DNA from 3 places in the Paenarthrobacter sp. OM7 genome. Region 1 is predicted to be linked to each of the others. Evidence: riboswitches for the same ligand, from Rfam matches in the RefSeq annotation. Region 1 holds a riboswitch; each other region holds the start of a gene.

Region 1 (5,527 bases):
GTCCAGCCCCGGGCTGCGGCGGGCAAAGGGCGGATCCGCGAGGGCCTGCGCTACGTCCGCAACAGACCCGACATCCAGGTGGTCCTGGCAGCCGTCTTCATTGTGGGCACCTTTGGGCTCAACTTTCCCCTCTTCATTGCCGCGATGGTGGGCACCCAGTTCGGGATGGACGCCGGCGCTTTTGGACTGCTGAATTCGGTCATGGCCATCGGATCCGTGACGGGTGCCCTGCTGGCTGCCCGACGCGGTCGGCCCCGCCTGCGGCTGATCTTCATTGCCGCCGGGGGATTCGGCGTCGCCAGCGCGTTGGCGGCACTGGCCCCCAACGCCATGCTCTTCGGACTGGCCCTGGTTCCCTGTGGCCTGTTCGCCCTGACACTGATCACCAGCGCCAACGGCTACGTGCAGTCCACCACCGAAGCTGTCATGCGCGGGCGGGTCATGTCCTTGTACATGGCCATCTTCATGGGTGGCACTCCCATCGGGGCGCCGCTGGTGGGGTGGGTGGCCAATGTTGGCGGGCCGCGGTGGGCCGTGGGCGTTGCAGCGTTGGCCGGCGTCAGCGCCGCCGTCGTGGGCTTGGCCTGGATCATCCGGGCAAAGCAGCTGCGGCTGCGTTTCGACCGCCGTGCCCGTGGCCTGCGCCATTTCCGGGTGGAGTCGTTGCTGGCCCGCCCGGTCACCGACGAGGACGACGACGGCGGCCCGGGGCCGGTTCGTTAGTCAGGCCCTCGAGGGCCGTGGTGTTAAACGGCAGCGGCGCCGTCCGGAACATTCCGAACGACGCCGACTGACAGCCTGTGGTGCTACTTCTTCAGTTCGCCAACCACGTAGTCGATGCTGGCAAGCAGGGCGGAAACGTCGTCCGGTTCAATGGCGACAAACGTCGCGATGCGCAGCTGGTTGCGGCCAAGCTTGCGGTACGGCTCGGTGTCCACCACACCGTTGGCGCGCAGGACCTTGGCGATGGCTGCGGCATCAATGGAGTCGTCGAAGTCGATGGTAGCGATGACGTTGGAGCGGTCTTCGGCGTTGGTGACGAACGGCGTCGCGTACTCCGAGGCCTCGGCCCAGGAGTAGATGCGGTTGGCGGAGTCCGCCGTGCGCTTGCTGGCGAAATCCAGGCCACCGTTGCTGTTGAGCCACTGCACCTGGGCGTCCAGGGTGACCAACGTGGACAGGGAAGGCGTGTTGTACGTCTGGTTCAGCTTGGAGTTGTCGATAGCCGTCTGCAGGTCCAGGAAGTCCGGGATCCAGCGGTCGCTCGCCTTGATCCGTGCCGCACGCTCCAGTGCGGCGGGGGAGAAGAGGCCCAGCCAGAGACCACCATCGGAGGCGAAGTTCTTCTGCGGTGCGAAGTAGTAGACGTCAGACTCTGAGACGTCGACATCCAGCCCGCCGGCAGCAGACGTGGCGTCCACCAGGACGAGGGCGCCTTCGTCAGCCCCCTCGACGCGCTTGACGGGGGCAGCCACGCCGGTTGACGTTTCATTCTGGGGCCAGGCGTAGACGTCAACGCCGGCTTCGGCCTGTGCCACCGGGCGGGTGCCGGGTTCGGACTTGATGATGGAGGAAGCATCAAGGAACGGCGCCTTGTTGGTGGCAGCAGCGAATTTCGAACCGAATTCACCGAAGGAGAGGTGCTGTGCTTTCTTCTCTACCAGGCCGAATGCGGCGACATCCCAGAATGCCGTGGAACCGCCGACGCCGAGGACAACTTCGTATCCTTCGGGTGCACGGAAGAACTGGCTGAGGCCCTCCCGGACCGAACCCACAAGGTTCTTGACCGGAGCTTGGCGGTGGGACGTGCCAAGGATGGTGGACGACGCGGCAGACAGGGCCTCGATCTGTTCCGGACGGACCTTGGACGGTCCTGCGCCGAAGCGTCCGTCCTTGGGCAGCAGATCGGCGGGAATGGTGATGCTGTTGTCGCTCACGTGTGGCTCCAATGGGTATCGGCTAGAGATGGGTCGTGGCAGGTGGCATCAGCTGCCCCTTCGACACCCCAATTCTGCCTGACCCGGCGCGGAGGCAGGAACCTGTGGCCGTCATAGTCCGCCACGTGGAACGCAGGCCCACCATATGCGACCGGAATTATCCAGAGTAATTCCAAATAAGCTAGGCTGGTGGTTGGCGTTCATGGGGCGGCGGTGTACACCGCCCACCCGGCAAGGGACGCGGTACGGTGGAGATTACGCAAGGAACTGCGTTCGAGGAGAGCTGAGCTGGATGACGGATCTGATCGATACCACTGAGATGTATCTTCGGACCATTTTGGAGCTTGAAGAAGAGAACATTGTGGCTCTCAGGGCCCGCATCGCCGAGCGGCTGCGGCACTCCGGACCCACTGTTTCCCAGACCATCGGACGCATGGAGCGCGATGGCTTGGTGATTGTTTCCAATGACCGTCACCTGGAACTGACCGAAGCGGGGCGGAAACGCGCCACCGAGGTGATGCGAAAGCACCGCCTCGCCGAGCGTCTCCTGGCTGATGTCATTGGCTTGGACTGGGCCTATGTCCATGACGAAGCCTGCCGCTGGGAACACGTGATGAGCGAGCGCGTGGAGCGCCGGCTGTACGAACTCCTGGAGCACCCCACCGAATCCCCATATGGCAACCCCATCCCGGGCCTTGAAGCCCTCGGTGGCCTTGCCAGCCAGCCGTTTCCCCGCCTCGACGTCAACCTCCTGCAGGCCATGGACGGCTATGCACCGGATTCCCGGGTGGCAGTTACCCGCCTTGCGGAGCCCATCCAGGTTGAGCCTGAACTCCTTACCCAGCTGGATGAGGGTGGTATCCGCCCCGGCGCGGCCGTCTCGCTGGAGCGTGTAGGCGAGTACATTTCAGTCCGGGTCCCCGGCATTGAGGGTGCACTGGAACTTCCGCCCGAGGTGGCGGCGCACGTCTTCGTCTCCGTCGGCTGAGGCACCCTTCCCTTCACCCGGTGTCATATCTCACTTTTGAGCTCCAAGCGCGCGTGTGACCTGCAGTTTTTCAGGATTAGTGATAAGGGGCAGCCGCGCCACGCCTGTTCCTGTTGATAACGAATTTATTACTGCGAGCCTTAATCGCCTATAGTTATCTACTAGCGCTGATACCAAAGCGTTACCTGTTCCGGAGCCGAGCTCTGCCAGCGGAACAGGTGTGCCATCCACCACTGGCAGAGGCGGGGGAACCACAAGCGGCTGTCTAAAGAAGCAGCCTTGGGGTGAAGTCCGCAGCAGAAGTGCCCATTACGCAAGTCCCTCTTGGGATACCTGTGTGCCGTGAGCGCTTCGTGCGGACCGGGTCTTTGAACTCTCTGACCCGAATCCGACAGCTAACTTCGCAGGCTTTTTAGAGAGGAACAGAGTTTGACAACGCAGAACGTCAGGGGCCGCCGCCGCGCGTCCGGCCCCGCTGCTGAGCTGCGGCCAGCCCGCGTCGTATCGGAGATCCGGCCACGCGACACCGAACGCCAGGTGCGTCGCCGCAAGAGCCCGTTGCGCCAGGTTGCCGATTTCGCCGCAGCCAGTGGTGTAGGGCAAAAGGCCGGAGTTGCGCTTGCCGCCACCGGACTTGCCCTGACTGTCGGTCTGCCGGCCACCAGCCCGGTCATGGCAACCTCGGAATCCGGTCAGACCGAGTCGGCCCTGGCCGTCACCGGGGGCAGCCAGCCCGAGGTTTCCGCCGCTGCATCAGCCAAGATCGACTTCAGCCGTGCTGCGGTAGCTACCGCCGCCGACCCCGACGGCAAGCTGAAGCAGCTGCTCAGTGCGCAGTCCGCCGACAGCATCCAGCGTGCCTCGTCCACGGGCACCATGGCCAGCCCCCTGGACACCCTGACCACGGCTTCCCCGTTCGGCTACCGCATCAGCCCCCTCACAGGTGGTGCCGGTGACTTCCACCGCGGCCAGGACTTCGTGGCCCAGTGCGGCACCGCCGTCCATGCCGCGGCCAGTGGCAAGGTCACCTTTGCCGGATGGCACGAGTACGGCGGAGGGAACCGCGTGGTGGTAGACCACGGCAACGGCCTTGAGACCACGTACAACCACTTGTCGTCCTTCACCGTCAAAGTAGGCCAGACGGTCAGCCGCGGCGACACTGTAGCGCTGAGCGGCACCACGGGCGCCTCCACCGGCTGCCACCTCCACTTTGAAGTACAGGTCAACGGTGAAGTTGTTGACCCCATGGGCTGGCTCTAAGTCCAGTTGATGGTTGTCTCTCGCATTCGTGACACACCCCGTGACCTGAATGTGACATTCGCGTTCAACTGTTGTACCGTACAAAGCGCATCGGCTTTTTAGGGGGCCGGTGCACTTGAGTGGATTGCCTAGCTCTGCCACCACTCGAGGTCCGTTCGCATAAATCGTCTGGCAGGGGCGGGGGAACCACTTCTGGTCTTCGCAAGAAGGCCTTGGGGTTAAGTCGCAAAGCTTCCTTGAAGCAGCGTGGCCGGATGACTCCCATCCGAATCCGACAGCTCACCTCGCAGGCATTGGGAGAGGCTACCTTCGTGTCATCACGCACTACCCCTGCGCGCCACCGCGCCGAATCGGTTCGTACGAACCCCTTGAACACGCTTTCCAAGGCTGTTTCATCCAACGCCGGTACCGTTGGCCGTCAGGCCGTCGTACTGGCAGCAGCCTCAGGCCTCGTCCTCAGTGTCGGTCTGCCGGCCCAGGCAGCGGACACCGACGTTTCCAAGTCGGAAGCCTCCAGCACCCAGCAGATGGTCACCACTGCGGTAGTCACCGCAGAGCCCACCGCCACCGTTTCCTTCGAGAGCCCCGTAGTGGCCACCAAGGAAGCTCCCAAGGTTGTGCAGCGCGCTTCGCAGACCACCCAGCGCACCGCGGCCAACGGCAACCAGGCCACCGCAGGCGCCGTGACTGCGAAGTCGTCCGAAGCCAAGGATGCTGCTTCCAGCGCCGCCGCTTCCGGCCTCGCCGCGATCGCCTACACCGGAATCGGCCACCCTTACGTTTGGGGCGGCACCACGCCCAACGGATGGGACTGCTCCGGCTTCACCCAGTGGGTCTACGCCCAGGCCGGCATCAGCATCCCGCGCGTCAACGCCTGGACGGCCATGAAGCCCACCAGCACTCCTGTCCCCGGTGACCTGGTCATGCAGAACGGTGGAGCACACGTAGGCATCTACGTTGGCAACGGCATGATGATCAGCGCATTGAACCCGGGACAGGGCACGCTCCTGCACTCGGCTGCCTCCACGGGCACGTCCTCCTTCTTTACCCTCCGCTAGAAACAATCCGGTTCGGGGTTCGCCAGCATGCCCCCAAGTGCTGGCGCGCCAATGAGCCGCGTGTACCCCAACTGCACGCGGATACGAAAAGAGAAAACCATGACCAGTGCATCCAAGGTTGCACGGCATCGCGCTGAGGCCCCCAAGACCAGCTCGCTTGCCGTGATCGCCAAGGCCGTCAGTGAAAACGCCGGCGGCGTCGGCCGCCAGGCGGCTGTTATTGCCGCAGCTTCAGGCCTGGTCCTGACCGGCAGTGTTGCTGCCAACGCGGCCGACACCACCGT
Region 2 (5,527 bases), 640 kb from region 1:
CCGGCGAAACTCGCGAAAGCCAGGTCCTCCGCGGTAGCTGAGGACCTGACGGCAACCGGAACGTCCTCCCCCAGCTGCTGGTAGGCGGACTGCACCGCTTCGGCGATACGGGAGGGAATGCCGGCGTCGAGCACCAAGGACCGCGCGCGGGCGGCAAGCCCGTTCAGCTGATCCAACTGGTCCAACTGGTCCAACTGGGAAGCGTCCGCCTCCTTCAGTGCCGCAAGGACCTCGTCCAGGCCAATGGCCGAAAGGGCATGCCGGTAGGCATCGGTGGTCAGGCAGAATCCGGGTGGTACGGGCAGTCCGGCACGGGCAAGCTCGCCCAGGTTGGCTGCCTTTCCTCCCACCTCCGGAAGCATGGCCCCACTGATGCCGGCGATGTCCAGAATAAATTCCCCGCTGGGCTGTTGGACATCCATGGCGCAGTGGTTCCCGCGGCCTAAGCTGCGCCGAGCATTGGCCCAAACTTGTGACGGTCGGCCAGCCGGGGATCTTCACGATCCGGAACAACCAGCACAGGACCCTTGGCATGGTGGAGGACGCCGTCCGAGGTGGAACCGAGCAGCATGCCCGCGAACCCGCCGCGGCCGCGTGTTCCCAGAACCACCAGTTCGACGCTGCGGCTGATTTCCACCAGCACGTCCACCGGTGAGCCGTCCCGGAGGTCCGTCTCAATGGGAAGCTGCGGGAAATGGCTCCTGAGCCACGCAACACCGGCGTCAAGCTGCACCCTGATATCCGCAAAGAGGGCATCGCGGTCCAACGGAGCCGGCACCCAAGCCAGGGAACCGCTGTACTGCGGAACAGCGCAGATGACTCGGAGCTTGGCTCCCATGCGCTGCGCTTGCTCGGCCGCTTCGAGCACTGCCACCCGGGCTTGCTCGGAGCCGTCGACGCCCACTGCGACTACGTTTTCCACCGCGCGGGGGCCAGCCTTGGCGTGCTCGGCTTTGATGTGCTTGTCTTCCGTGTTTTCGCCGAGACGGTCGGCGCAGTACAGCGGGACCGTGACGGTGGGGCATTTGGCGTGGGCAGGCAATGCGCTGCTGACAGATCCCAAAAGGCGTCCAACGAAGCCCCCGCGGCCCCGGCTGCCAAAAACGAGGAGTGCGGCATCTGCCGAGAGATCAAGGAGGACACCGGCAGCGTCGCCGTTCTCCACTGAAGCGTCAACCTCGATGGCGTACCCGGAGATCTTGTCCATAGCCTGTTTCACGATCGCGTCCGCCCCCTCGCGGATCACCGAATCATCCACAGTTGCATAACCGCCGTCCAGGCCTGATGCGGCAAAGATAGGTACGGAGTAGGCCGTCACGATGTGCAAGGGCAGCTGACGGCGTTCGGCTTCACGTGCCGCCCACACCAATGCACACTGCCCGTGCTCTGAACCGTCAACTCCAACGACAATGCCTCCTGGCGCCACTGCGTGGTCCTGGCCGTCCTGTGGCTCTTCATTGTGCCTGCTGTGCTGGTCCATGGGGCCCGCCTCTCCACCTGCTGCTTGATGTTCCGGCCATTCTGCCAGAGGTTCTCCGGCTCGGATTCCCTTCTCGCGTCAATGTCAATGGCCCGGGCAGAAGAAACCTGGAAATTCCTTCTCCCAATGCCAACTATTCTCGGTCGGCAACGCCGAATCAAGGTGACTTTGGGCTATGTGTATAACGGTCCGGGCTCGGTTCCAGGGTGCGCATTTTGCGCTGGGGATGAACAACGCGAACACGCGGACCCAGGAGGCTATCCATGGCAGAAAAAGTTCGGTAGTGTTCGAGTCACCGAATGGCCGGCAACCGTGTTCCACAGCACACTCCGGCCATTTATTGCGGCCGCTTGGGGAACTCGGACGCGACCCCATGCGATGCCTAATGGCACACACGTCAAGGAGGAACCAAGCAGTGTCACTCACGCCTGATTCCGCCACGGAACGCACCACCACCGTGGTCATCGGAGCCGGCTTGTCCGGCTTGGCAGTTGCCAGTGAGCTCAGCCGCTACGGCGTGGGCTCCATTGTGGTGGACGGGTTCGGCACGTTGTCCGCAACGGGTCCGTCAGTCCACACCGGAATGCTCCAACGCTGCGATGCAGCCGATCCCGCAGCCATGCAGGAGCGCAACGAGATCCTCCGCCACCTGCGGAACTACGCCGCAAGCCATCACCTGGATGTCCGCAGCACCACACGGGCTGTCCGCCTCGATTTCCTTGGCTCCGACCCTTCCCAACAGATCGGCTATGGACTGGCCGCCAGCATGACCACTGCCGGGCTCAGGACGGGGCTCCACGCCTCCGGCCCCCTCGAGTCCACCCGCCGCCAGTGGGCCGTCCACACTGCCAACGGTGTTCTTCTGGCCGACCATATTGTGGTCACGCGCTGCGCACAGAGCCAATTGCGCCGAATGCTGGCGGAACTCGGCATAGCGATCGGCCAAAACCTGGTAGCCGCAATGCGGGCCGTCGGGATGCACCTTGTAGGAGTCGGCGAGCTCATTACGCCCACACCGAAGGAAGTACTTCGGCAGGCAAAGGCTGTAGGCCAGGCGATATCGTCCAAGGTGGCCCTCCCTGCAGGGCCGGGCATCGCCACCGCTTAGCAGATCAAACCTGGCTGCGAACTATTCCGCACATAACTTAACGCCAAAGGCCGGTGCCCTCGAAGATGAACTCTTCGAAGACACCGGCCTTTGAACTGAAGCGTGAGGCTTATGCGCCAGCGCGTACGTAGGTCAGGGGACCCGTTGCGGTCAACCAGCTGATCGGGTGGATACCCGTCTGGTTGCCGTTGATGCCACCGCTGATGGCCTGGCCGTTGCCGATGTAGATGGCGACGTGGCCGGACTGGACGATCATGTCACCGGGCTGGGGTGAGCTGACAACCTTGCCGTAGTTCATGAACTGCATGGGACCGAGGTCGCCAACGGGGATGCCTGCGGAGCCGAGTGCGCGCTCCACCATGGCGGTGCAGTCCTGCATGATGCCGATCTGGGCGTAAGCCGAGGCAACCATGGCGGCATTGACGCCACCAACAGCCGGAGCAGCAGCAGCCGCAGGAGCGGGAGCAGCAGCGGCCGGAGCGGCTGCAGCAGCCTTGGCAACAGGAGCCTTGGCGGCGGCAGTGGTGACTGCTGCCTTCTTGGCGACAGGAGCCGGAGCAACCGGTGCAGGCTTTTCGATAACCGGAGCTGCAACGGAAGCAACAGCGGGGCGCTCGAAGTTGACCGTAGCCGTAGCCAGGGCGGTAACAACCTGGGTGGGAGCGTCGGCCGAAACGGTCTCAGCGACCGTGGCCGGGCTGGAATCCCGCTGAACCGGAGCTTCAGCAGCGTGAGCTGCAATGGAGCCGGTCAACACAAGGCCCGAGGCTGCTGCGATAACAGCTGCCTGGCGGCCAGCGCCGGAAGCGTTGCTGGCAACTGCCTTGGAGATGGAGATGAACGGATTAGGACGTACGCTGTCCGCCTTACGACGGCCGCGAAGAATGCGTGAAGACATGAAAGAGCCTCTCCCGATGCCTGCGAGGTTAGCTGTCGGATTCGGATGGGAGTCACCCGGCCACTATCTCCCGCTGTTCAGCGGAAGCATCGTGACTTCACCCCAAGGCACGCTCGAAAGCGGCCCAAAATGGGTTCCCCGTCTCTGCCGTAAGGTTTGTCTGCGAACGGATTCCGGACTGCGGCAGAGCTAGGCAATCAGACCGGAAGTGCCCGCTACGTGGAACAGGCACAGGTACCACCGTACGCGATGATCACGCGGAAGTCACATTTAAGTAACGAGAAGTACGCTTCTGGCGTGTCGCAGTAACCGTTTCGAGATCTTCGCAGCTACGTAGAAAACCCCGTTATTCCGCGGGAGAAGGGCCCTCAGGGTCGTTCGAAGCAGCCAGTTTCCTGCGGGCAGTAACAGCCAGAAAAATAACGAGACCAACAGCAACAACCGCCAGGCCCACGATGCTCCATGGGAAGGGCTGGGAGGCGTCGGCCGCGGGCTCACTGTTGCCGGTTCCCGACGCCGCAGTGCCCGGGGCCGCGGTTCCCGCCGTCGGCACCGCCGCCGAAGGTGTCGAAGCGGACGGAGCCGATGCGGACGGAGAGGCTGCCGCCGGGCCGCTGGCCGTCGTCGTGCTTCCTGCGGTGGCCGTGAAGGTAAAGGTGCCCTCGATGGGGTGCGAATCGCTGCTGACGACGCGCCAGACCACCGTGTATTCGCCTGCCGGAGCGCCTTCGCGCAGCTTCTGGACCGCCTGGTTATCGATGATTTCCACCGGGCCGTCGGCCCAGTTTTCGCCGCCCGCAGTGACCGTGACGCCCGAACCGATGGCGAGCGGCCGGTTGTTGAACGTGATGGAAACCGACGCCGGGACGTCCGTGACGCTGGTGCCACTGGCCGGCGTCGTGGATTCAGCGACGTCGTGGGCAGACGCCGGCGCCGCAGTAAACAGCAGGGCGGACGCGAAGGCAAGAGCAGCGACGACGGCGGCCAGAAGCGGGCGGATGGTACGCATGGGGCGGTTTCTCCTAGTGTTGGCTTCCTTACAGACTAGGCGAATCGTCCGGAGCGCCTGCACCGGACCGCATAGGATTTGAGGGCACACTCCCCCCGATCCCCGGAGTCTTTCATGCTTAAGCAAGGTTCTGCAGTAGACCGCTACTTCAAAATTACTGAACGTGGATCCACGTACTCGCGGGAAATTCGTGGCGGCTTCGCAACGTTCTTCGCCATGAGCTACATCGTGGTGTTGAACCCGCTGATTCTCTCCGGGGCGGATTCCAGTGGGGCATCCCTCGGCTTCACAGCCGTCGCAGCCACGACGGCCTTCGTGGCGGGCATCCTGACCATCCTCATGGGCGCGTGGGCCAAGCACCCGTTCGCCGTTGCAACCGGGCTGGGCGTCAACGCCTTCGTTGCCGTCACGGTCGCCTCGCACCCGGAACTCACCTGGCCGGACATGATGGGCCTCGTGGTCCTCTCCGGCATCACCATGCTCATCCTGGTGCTGACCGGTTTCCGTACTGCCGTGTTCAAAGCCGTGCCGGAAGCGCTGAAAACGGCGATCGTGGTGGGCATCGGCCTCTTCATTGCACTGATCGGCCTGGTCAACGCAGGCTTTGTGCGCCGGATTCCCGACGCCGCCGGCACCACGGTTCCCTTGGGCCTGGGCGTGGATGGCAAGCTCATGGGCTGGCCTACCTTGGTGTTCGCAGTGGGCCTCATCCTCACCATCGCCCTGGTGGTCCGCAAGGTCCGCGGCGCCATCCTCATCGGCATCGTGGTCTCCACGGCACTGGCAGCCATCCTCGAGTTCACCCTCCACATCGGCCCCAGCTTCGACGGCAAGAACGTCAACCCGCGCGGCTGGTCCCTCGTGGCTCCCACCCTCTCGGAGTGGGGCGCCCCGGACCTGTCCCTCATCGGCAAGGCCAACCCGTTCGGCGCGTTCCAGCACCTCGGTTTCATCGCTGCAGCACTGTTGGCGTTTGTGATCCTCCTCAGCATCTTCTTCGACGCCATGGGCACCATGGTGGGACTGGCCAAC
Region 3 (5,527 bases), 210 kb from region 1:
GTTGCTGTTGCCGGCGACGGCCCTGGGGCCGTGAAGCTTTCCAAAGAATTCCGGCCCGATGTCCTCGTACTGGACGTCATGCTTCCCGGATTCGACGGTGTGGAAGTCCTCAACCGCATCCGTGCGTTTGCCCCGGAAGTTCCCGCGCTTTTCCTCACAGCCAAGGACGCCGTGCAGGACCGCATCGTCGGGCTGGCTGCCGGCGGCGACGACTATGTCACCAAACCCTTCAGCATGGAGGAAGTCCTCCTGCGACTGCACCGCCTGGTCCAGCGTTCCGGCGTGGCCGCCATGGACACTGCCGAACTGGTGGTGGGTGACCTTACCCTGAACGTGGACACCCGTGAAGTCACCCGGGCCGGCGAGGACATTCCGCTTACCGCCACCCAGTTTGAGCTTTTGCGCTACCTCATGGAGAACCCTAAACGAGTGGTCAGCAAAGCACAGATCTTGGACCGTGTGTGGGACTACGACTTCGGTGGACAAGCCAACATCGTGGAGCTCTACATTTCCTACCTGCGCAAGAAGATCGAAGCAAACCACCCTCCGATGATCCACACCATCCGCGGCGCCGGCTATGTCATCAAGCCTGCGGACTAGGCGTTGAGCACCCTTTCAGGAGTGGCCAAAAAGTCACACCGCAGTTGGCTCAGCCCCTCCGCGTGGCACCTGCGTACCCGACTGGTCCTGGTCGCCATGGCCTTGCTGGTCGCCATTTGCGCTGCCGTGGGAGTGGTCAGCTACGCCTCCATGGACATGGTGTTCAACAAGCAGCTCGACCGGCAGTTGGAGCAGGCGTCAAGCCGCGCGACCAGCTTCGGCAGGCCGCCGTCGAACTTTCCGTCCTCCCCCTCCGGAAGGCCGGACCCGCTGGAAGCGCGCGGCCAGGCCGCTGGAACGCTGAACGCACGGATCGATGGAACAACCGTGATCAATCCAGGCGTTATTGAGGCCTCCGGCAAGCGGGCCGAACTCACGGCGGACGACAAACAGATTCTGCTGTCGTTGCCCCGGGACAACCGGCCTGTGGACCGATCGCTCTCCTATGGGGATTACCGGCTCGTGGCCGTCGAAACTGCCGGCGACGTGATCGTGACGGGACTGCCTCTCGCGGACAAGCAAAGCGCCGAGGCCTCGCTGGTGTGGACCATGGTTCTGGTGTCGCTCGGCGGACTGGCTGTGATCGGCCTCGCGGGAACGGTAATCATCCGGCGGACCATGCGTCCATTGGAGCAGCTCTCCGAGGTAGCCACCAAAGTTTCCCGCCTCCCTCTCGACGCCGGTGAGGTGGCACTTGCGGTGCGGGTCCCGCCGTCGGCCGCCCATCCCGGAACCGAAGTCGGCAGCGTTGGCCATGCCCTCAACCAGATGCTGAACAACGTCTCCAGTGCTTTGGAAGCCCGCCAGGAAAGCGAAACCAAGGTGCGCCAGTTCGTCGCGGACGCGTCGCACGAACTTCGAACGCCGCTTACGGCCATCCGCGGTTACACCGAACTGTTGAGCATGACCGAGAACTTCACCGATGACGGCCGAAAGTCGCTGGCACGCGTCCGGAGCCAGTCCGAACGGATGACCACCCTGGTGGAGGATCTGCTGCTGCTTGCCAGGCTGGACGAAGGCCAGGCGCTCAAGATCACGGACGTGGACCTCACCCAGTTGGTGATTGAAACTGTCAGCGACGAGAAAATCATGGCACCGGACCAGATTTGGCAACTCCAACTCCCGGATGAACCCGTCACGGTCCGCGGCGACGTTACGCAACTGCACCAGGTCCTGGCCAATCTTCTCTCCAACGCCCGTAAACACACCGATGCCGGCACCACGGTGGTCACCAGCGTGATGCTCTCCGCGGACGGCAGCCCAGTGGTGACCGTAACGGACAACGGGCCCGGCATTCCAGAGGATTTCCAGGGCCGGATCTTCTCCCGTTTTGCCCGCGCCGACGCTGCGAGATCGGGGTCCGAGGGCACGTCCGGGCTGGGTCTGTCGATCGTTGAATCCATCGTGGAAGCTCACGGCGGCAGCGTGCACGTGGCGTCCCGTCCAGGGCGCACGGAATTCACCCTTCGATTCCCTGCCGTCGCCACCGAACAGAAGTTACGAACCCAGCAAGGCGACTCACCGTCGTCGTGATCTCTGTTACCTAAATGTGACTTCTACGAATTCCTCCTGTACCGTCGAAAGGGTGGGTCGCCCCAACTGGCCCACATCCGGGATGCGCCGAGCTCTGCCACTTCCCGGAGTCCGTACTTACTCCGAGGCAGAGACGGGGGACCCAGAGTCTCCGGGACCAGGCATTTATGCCGGACCCTTGGGGTGAAGCCGCAGCGTGATGCGCGGCCGGATGACCTCATCCGAACCCGACAGCTAACTCCGCAGGCGCTGAGAGGTAAACACACATGTCTGAATTTAATGATCAGACGCGCCCTTCCGCGCGTCACCGCGATGAGCACAACGCACCGTTGACCAAGTCGCAGGCTGTCCTCAAGAACGCTGCCCGCCAGGGCAAGTCCGGCCACCGCATGTCGGTTGTTGCCGGTGTTGTAGCTGCTGCGCTGGGCGTTGCATCGCTCGGTACTGCTGCCAACGCCGCCCTGACCCTTCCCGAGGTAAGCCGCGTTGCAGAGACCCAGGCGAATGCCCAGGTCAGCAACAACAAGACAGCTGAAATCTCCGCTTCCTTGGATGCAGCCGCTGCAAAGGGCGCCGCTGACAGGGCAGCCGTGGACAAAGCCGCAGCCGAAAAGGCCGCAGCCGAGAAGGCCGCGGCGGACCAGGCCGCCGCTGAAAAGGCCGCCGCCGAGAAGGCCGCTGCCGACCAGGCCGCCGCTGAAAAGGCCGCCGCTGATGCTGCAGCCAAGCAGGCCGCCGACGCCGCTGCTGCCGCCGCCGCTGCCGAAGCTGCAGCTGCTGCTGCCGCCCCCAAGGCCGTGGACGATCCCGCCGCTGCCAAAGCCTACGCTGCCAGCATCCTTGGCAACTACGGCTGGAGCGCCAGCGAAATGACTGCGCTGAACACCCTGTGGGAGAAGGAATCCAACTGGAGGACGACCGCCACCAACGCTTCCAGCGGTGCTTACGGCATTGTCCAGTCGCTGCCGGCTAGCAAGATGGCAACCGCGGGCGCTGATTGGCAGACCAACTACCAGACCCAAATCAAGTGGGGCTTGAACTACATCAAGGAACGCTACGGATCCCCGTCGGCCGCCCTGGGCTTCCACTTGGCCAACAACTGGTACTAAGCCAGACTGCTTGATTACCGCGCCGGTTGCCGCCGCCCGCACCAGTACAGACTGGAGCGGATGGCGGGAACCGGCGCGGTTTTCGCGTTACACAGACTCCGGTTCGGCTTCCAACGCGCTGCGCACCGCCGCGATGGACGCAGCAACATCCCCTGCATCCGTGGTCCAGTTACTCACCGAAATCCTGAGGATTTCACGGCCACGCCAGGAGGACCCGGACATCCACACCGCGCCCTCGGCCATCAGCCGTTGCGTGACACGGTGTGTGCGGTCATCACTGCCGAAGCTCACCGATACCTGCGTGAACACGACGTCGTTGAGCACCTCGACGCCCGGGATCGCGGCGAGCCCCTCGGCCAACGCGCGGGCGTTTGCAGCGAGCCGCTCCACCATGGAGATCACCCCGTTACGGCCCAGTTGCCTCAGCGCCGCCCACACAGGGATGCCCCGGGCACGGCGGGACATCTCAGGCACTTTCTCGAAAGGATCTCCCGGACCGGCATCCGTGGCAATGAGGTAACTCGTGTGAACACTGAAAGCACGCCTCAAGGCTTCCGGCCTCGCGACGATTGCCAAGCCACAGTCGTAAGGAACATTCAGGGTCTTATGGGCATCCGTGGCCCAGGAATCTGCTTCTTCCACTCCGGCCAGGCGGGCCCGCAGCGTCGGGCTGACAGCGGCCCATAAACCAAAAGCGCCATCCACGTGCACCCAGGCTCCGCGATCGTGGGCCACGGCTATGGCTTCCTCCATGGGATCAAAGGCGCCGGAATGCAGGTTGCCCGCTTGAAGGCAGACCAGCGACGGTCCGGGCTGCTGATCCATGGCCTCGGCAAGCGCGTCGGGGAAAATTCGTCCTTCGTCGTCGGCGTCTACAGGGACGCACGCCCCCAAGCCGAGATACCGCAACGCCAAATCCACTGCGGCGTGGCGCTCCCGGCCTGCAAAGGTGGTGATGCGCGGGGCGCCGGTCAGCCCAAGAGCCTCCAGGTCCCAGCCTGCCTCGTCCATCAAGTGTTGGCGCCCGGCCGCAAGTCCCACGAAGTTCGCGGTGGTGGCACCAGTAGTGAATCCAACGTCGGCACTTGCAGGAAGGTGGAGAAGCTCCAGCAGCCACGCGGCGGCCGATTCCTCAACGGCGGCTGCCGCCGGTGTGGCGAATCGAAGCCCGGTGTTCTGGTCCCACGCCGAAACAAGCCAGTCTGCGGCCATGGCCGCGGGCAGGGTTCCGCCCATGACCCACCCAAAGAACCGTCCGGACTGGATCGCCATGAGGCCCGGTTCAGCCAGCGCGGCGAGCTCATCAACTACCTCAGCGGCATCGGTGGCTTCGTCAGGCAGACGCGGCAGGATGCTCTTGGCCACCTGATCGGCATCGGAGGACGGGCGGACTGAACGTGTGGGGACCGACGCAAGCCAATCACCGGCGTGGACCATGGCCCGCTCCAGTGCAGCACCGTACGCCTCCGGCATCGCAGACATGCGCACAGCCTACGCCCGGATCATCTCTCTTGGAACAGTCTTTAACCCGGCGGTATTAAAGGGTCAGCGTGAGGAGGTGCCCGCCGTCGTCGTCCTTCACTGCGGTGACCGTCACGGCCGAGTAGTCCGGGATGCGCCACATGCCGTCTTCAAGATGACCGGCGTCGCCTACTACCACGGTCCGCATCCCGGCGGCGCGCGCAGCAGCGATCCCGGCAGGCGCGTCTTCAAAAACCACGACGTCGGCCGGGTCGACTCCCAGCAGGGCGGCCGCCTCGAGGTAGCCCTCCGGGTGCGGCTTGCCCCGGGTGACGGACTCCGCGGTGACGGCGGTGGACGGCATGGTGAGCCCGGCCGCCTGCATGCGGATATCAGCAAGGATGCGGTCTGCTGAGGTGACCAAGGCGATGGCATCATCGGGAAGGCCGGCCAGCAGGGCTTCGGCACCGGGAAGCGCGATCACGCCATCGGTCCGGGAGCGTTCCATCTCGCCAAGTTCAGCGGTCAAAGCTTCGAAATCAGCGCCGGGGGGCGCATAGCGGCGCACGGTATCGCCGGCTTGGACGCCGTGGGAGGTGCGGAGGATTTCGTTGTAGTCCAGGCCGTAGCGCTCGGCGAATTCAAGCCAGACCTGCTCGACCACCGCCGTCGAATCCACCAGCGTGCCGTCCATGTCGAAGAGGACGGCGCGGACGGTCAGCACGGGTGCGGCAGGATGGCTCATGGTTCCATCCTGCCGCACGCTCATGGGGTAGTGCTGAAGTATGACTTAGCCATTCGGCCGCTGCGGAAGGTACTGCACC

The links. Region 1 has a riboswitch for cyclic di-AMP ahead of QEH68_RS05275 (M23 family metallopeptidase). Riboswitches for the same ligand answer to the same signal wherever they lie in the genome.
Region 2: it holds a riboswitch for cyclic di-AMP, as region 1 does, so the genes downstream of both, QEH68_RS02400 (NlpC/P60 family protein) here and QEH68_RS05275 (M23 family metallopeptidase) in region 1, are expected to answer to the same signal.
Region 3: it holds a riboswitch for cyclic di-AMP, as region 1 does, so the genes downstream of both, QEH68_RS04305 (hypothetical protein) here and QEH68_RS05275 (M23 family metallopeptidase) in region 1, are expected to answer to the same signal.

What each region holds. Positions count from the first base shown of each region.
Region 1 is NZ_CP123579.1:1,123,910-1,129,436, forward strand. It holds gene QEH68_RS05260 (MFS transporter) at 1-723, shown strand, start outside; gene serC (phosphoserine transaminase) at 807-1,937, opposite strand; gene QEH68_RS05270 (metal-dependent transcriptional regulator) at 2,230-2,925, shown strand; cyclic di-AMP (ydaO/yuaA leader) riboswitch at 3,110-3,350, shown strand; gene QEH68_RS05275 (M23 family metallopeptidase) at 3,355-4,185, shown strand; cyclic di-AMP (ydaO/yuaA leader) riboswitch at 4,311-4,492, shown strand; gene QEH68_RS05280 (C40 family peptidase) at 4,497-5,243, shown strand; gene QEH68_RS05285 (NlpC/P60 family protein) at 5,343-5,527, shown strand, end outside.
Region 2 is NZ_CP123579.1:487,263-492,789, reverse strand. It holds gene QEH68_RS02415 (PEP/pyruvate-binding domain-containing protein) at 1-422, opposite strand, end outside; gene QEH68_RS02410 (universal stress protein) at 443-1,480, opposite strand; gene QEH68_RS02405 (FAD-dependent monooxygenase) at 1,896-2,588, shown strand; gene QEH68_RS02400 (NlpC/P60 family protein) at 2,698-3,486, opposite strand; cyclic di-AMP (ydaO/yuaA leader) riboswitch at 3,490-3,682, opposite strand; gene QEH68_RS02395 (copper resistance CopC family protein) at 3,833-4,495, opposite strand; gene QEH68_RS02390 (NCS2 family permease) at 4,610-5,527, shown strand, end outside.
Region 3 is NZ_CP123579.1:910,050-915,576, reverse strand. It holds gene QEH68_RS04315 (response regulator transcription factor) at 1-600, shown strand, start outside; gene QEH68_RS04310 (HAMP domain-containing sensor histidine kinase) at 604-2,133, shown strand; cyclic di-AMP (ydaO/yuaA leader) riboswitch at 2,209-2,394, shown strand; gene QEH68_RS04305 (hypothetical protein) at 2,400-3,242, shown strand; gene QEH68_RS04300 (aminotransferase class V-fold PLP-dependent enzyme) at 3,330-4,724, opposite strand; gene QEH68_RS04295 (HAD-IA family hydrolase) at 4,780-5,448, opposite strand; gene QEH68_RS04290 (glyoxalase superfamily protein) at 5,494-5,527, opposite strand, start outside.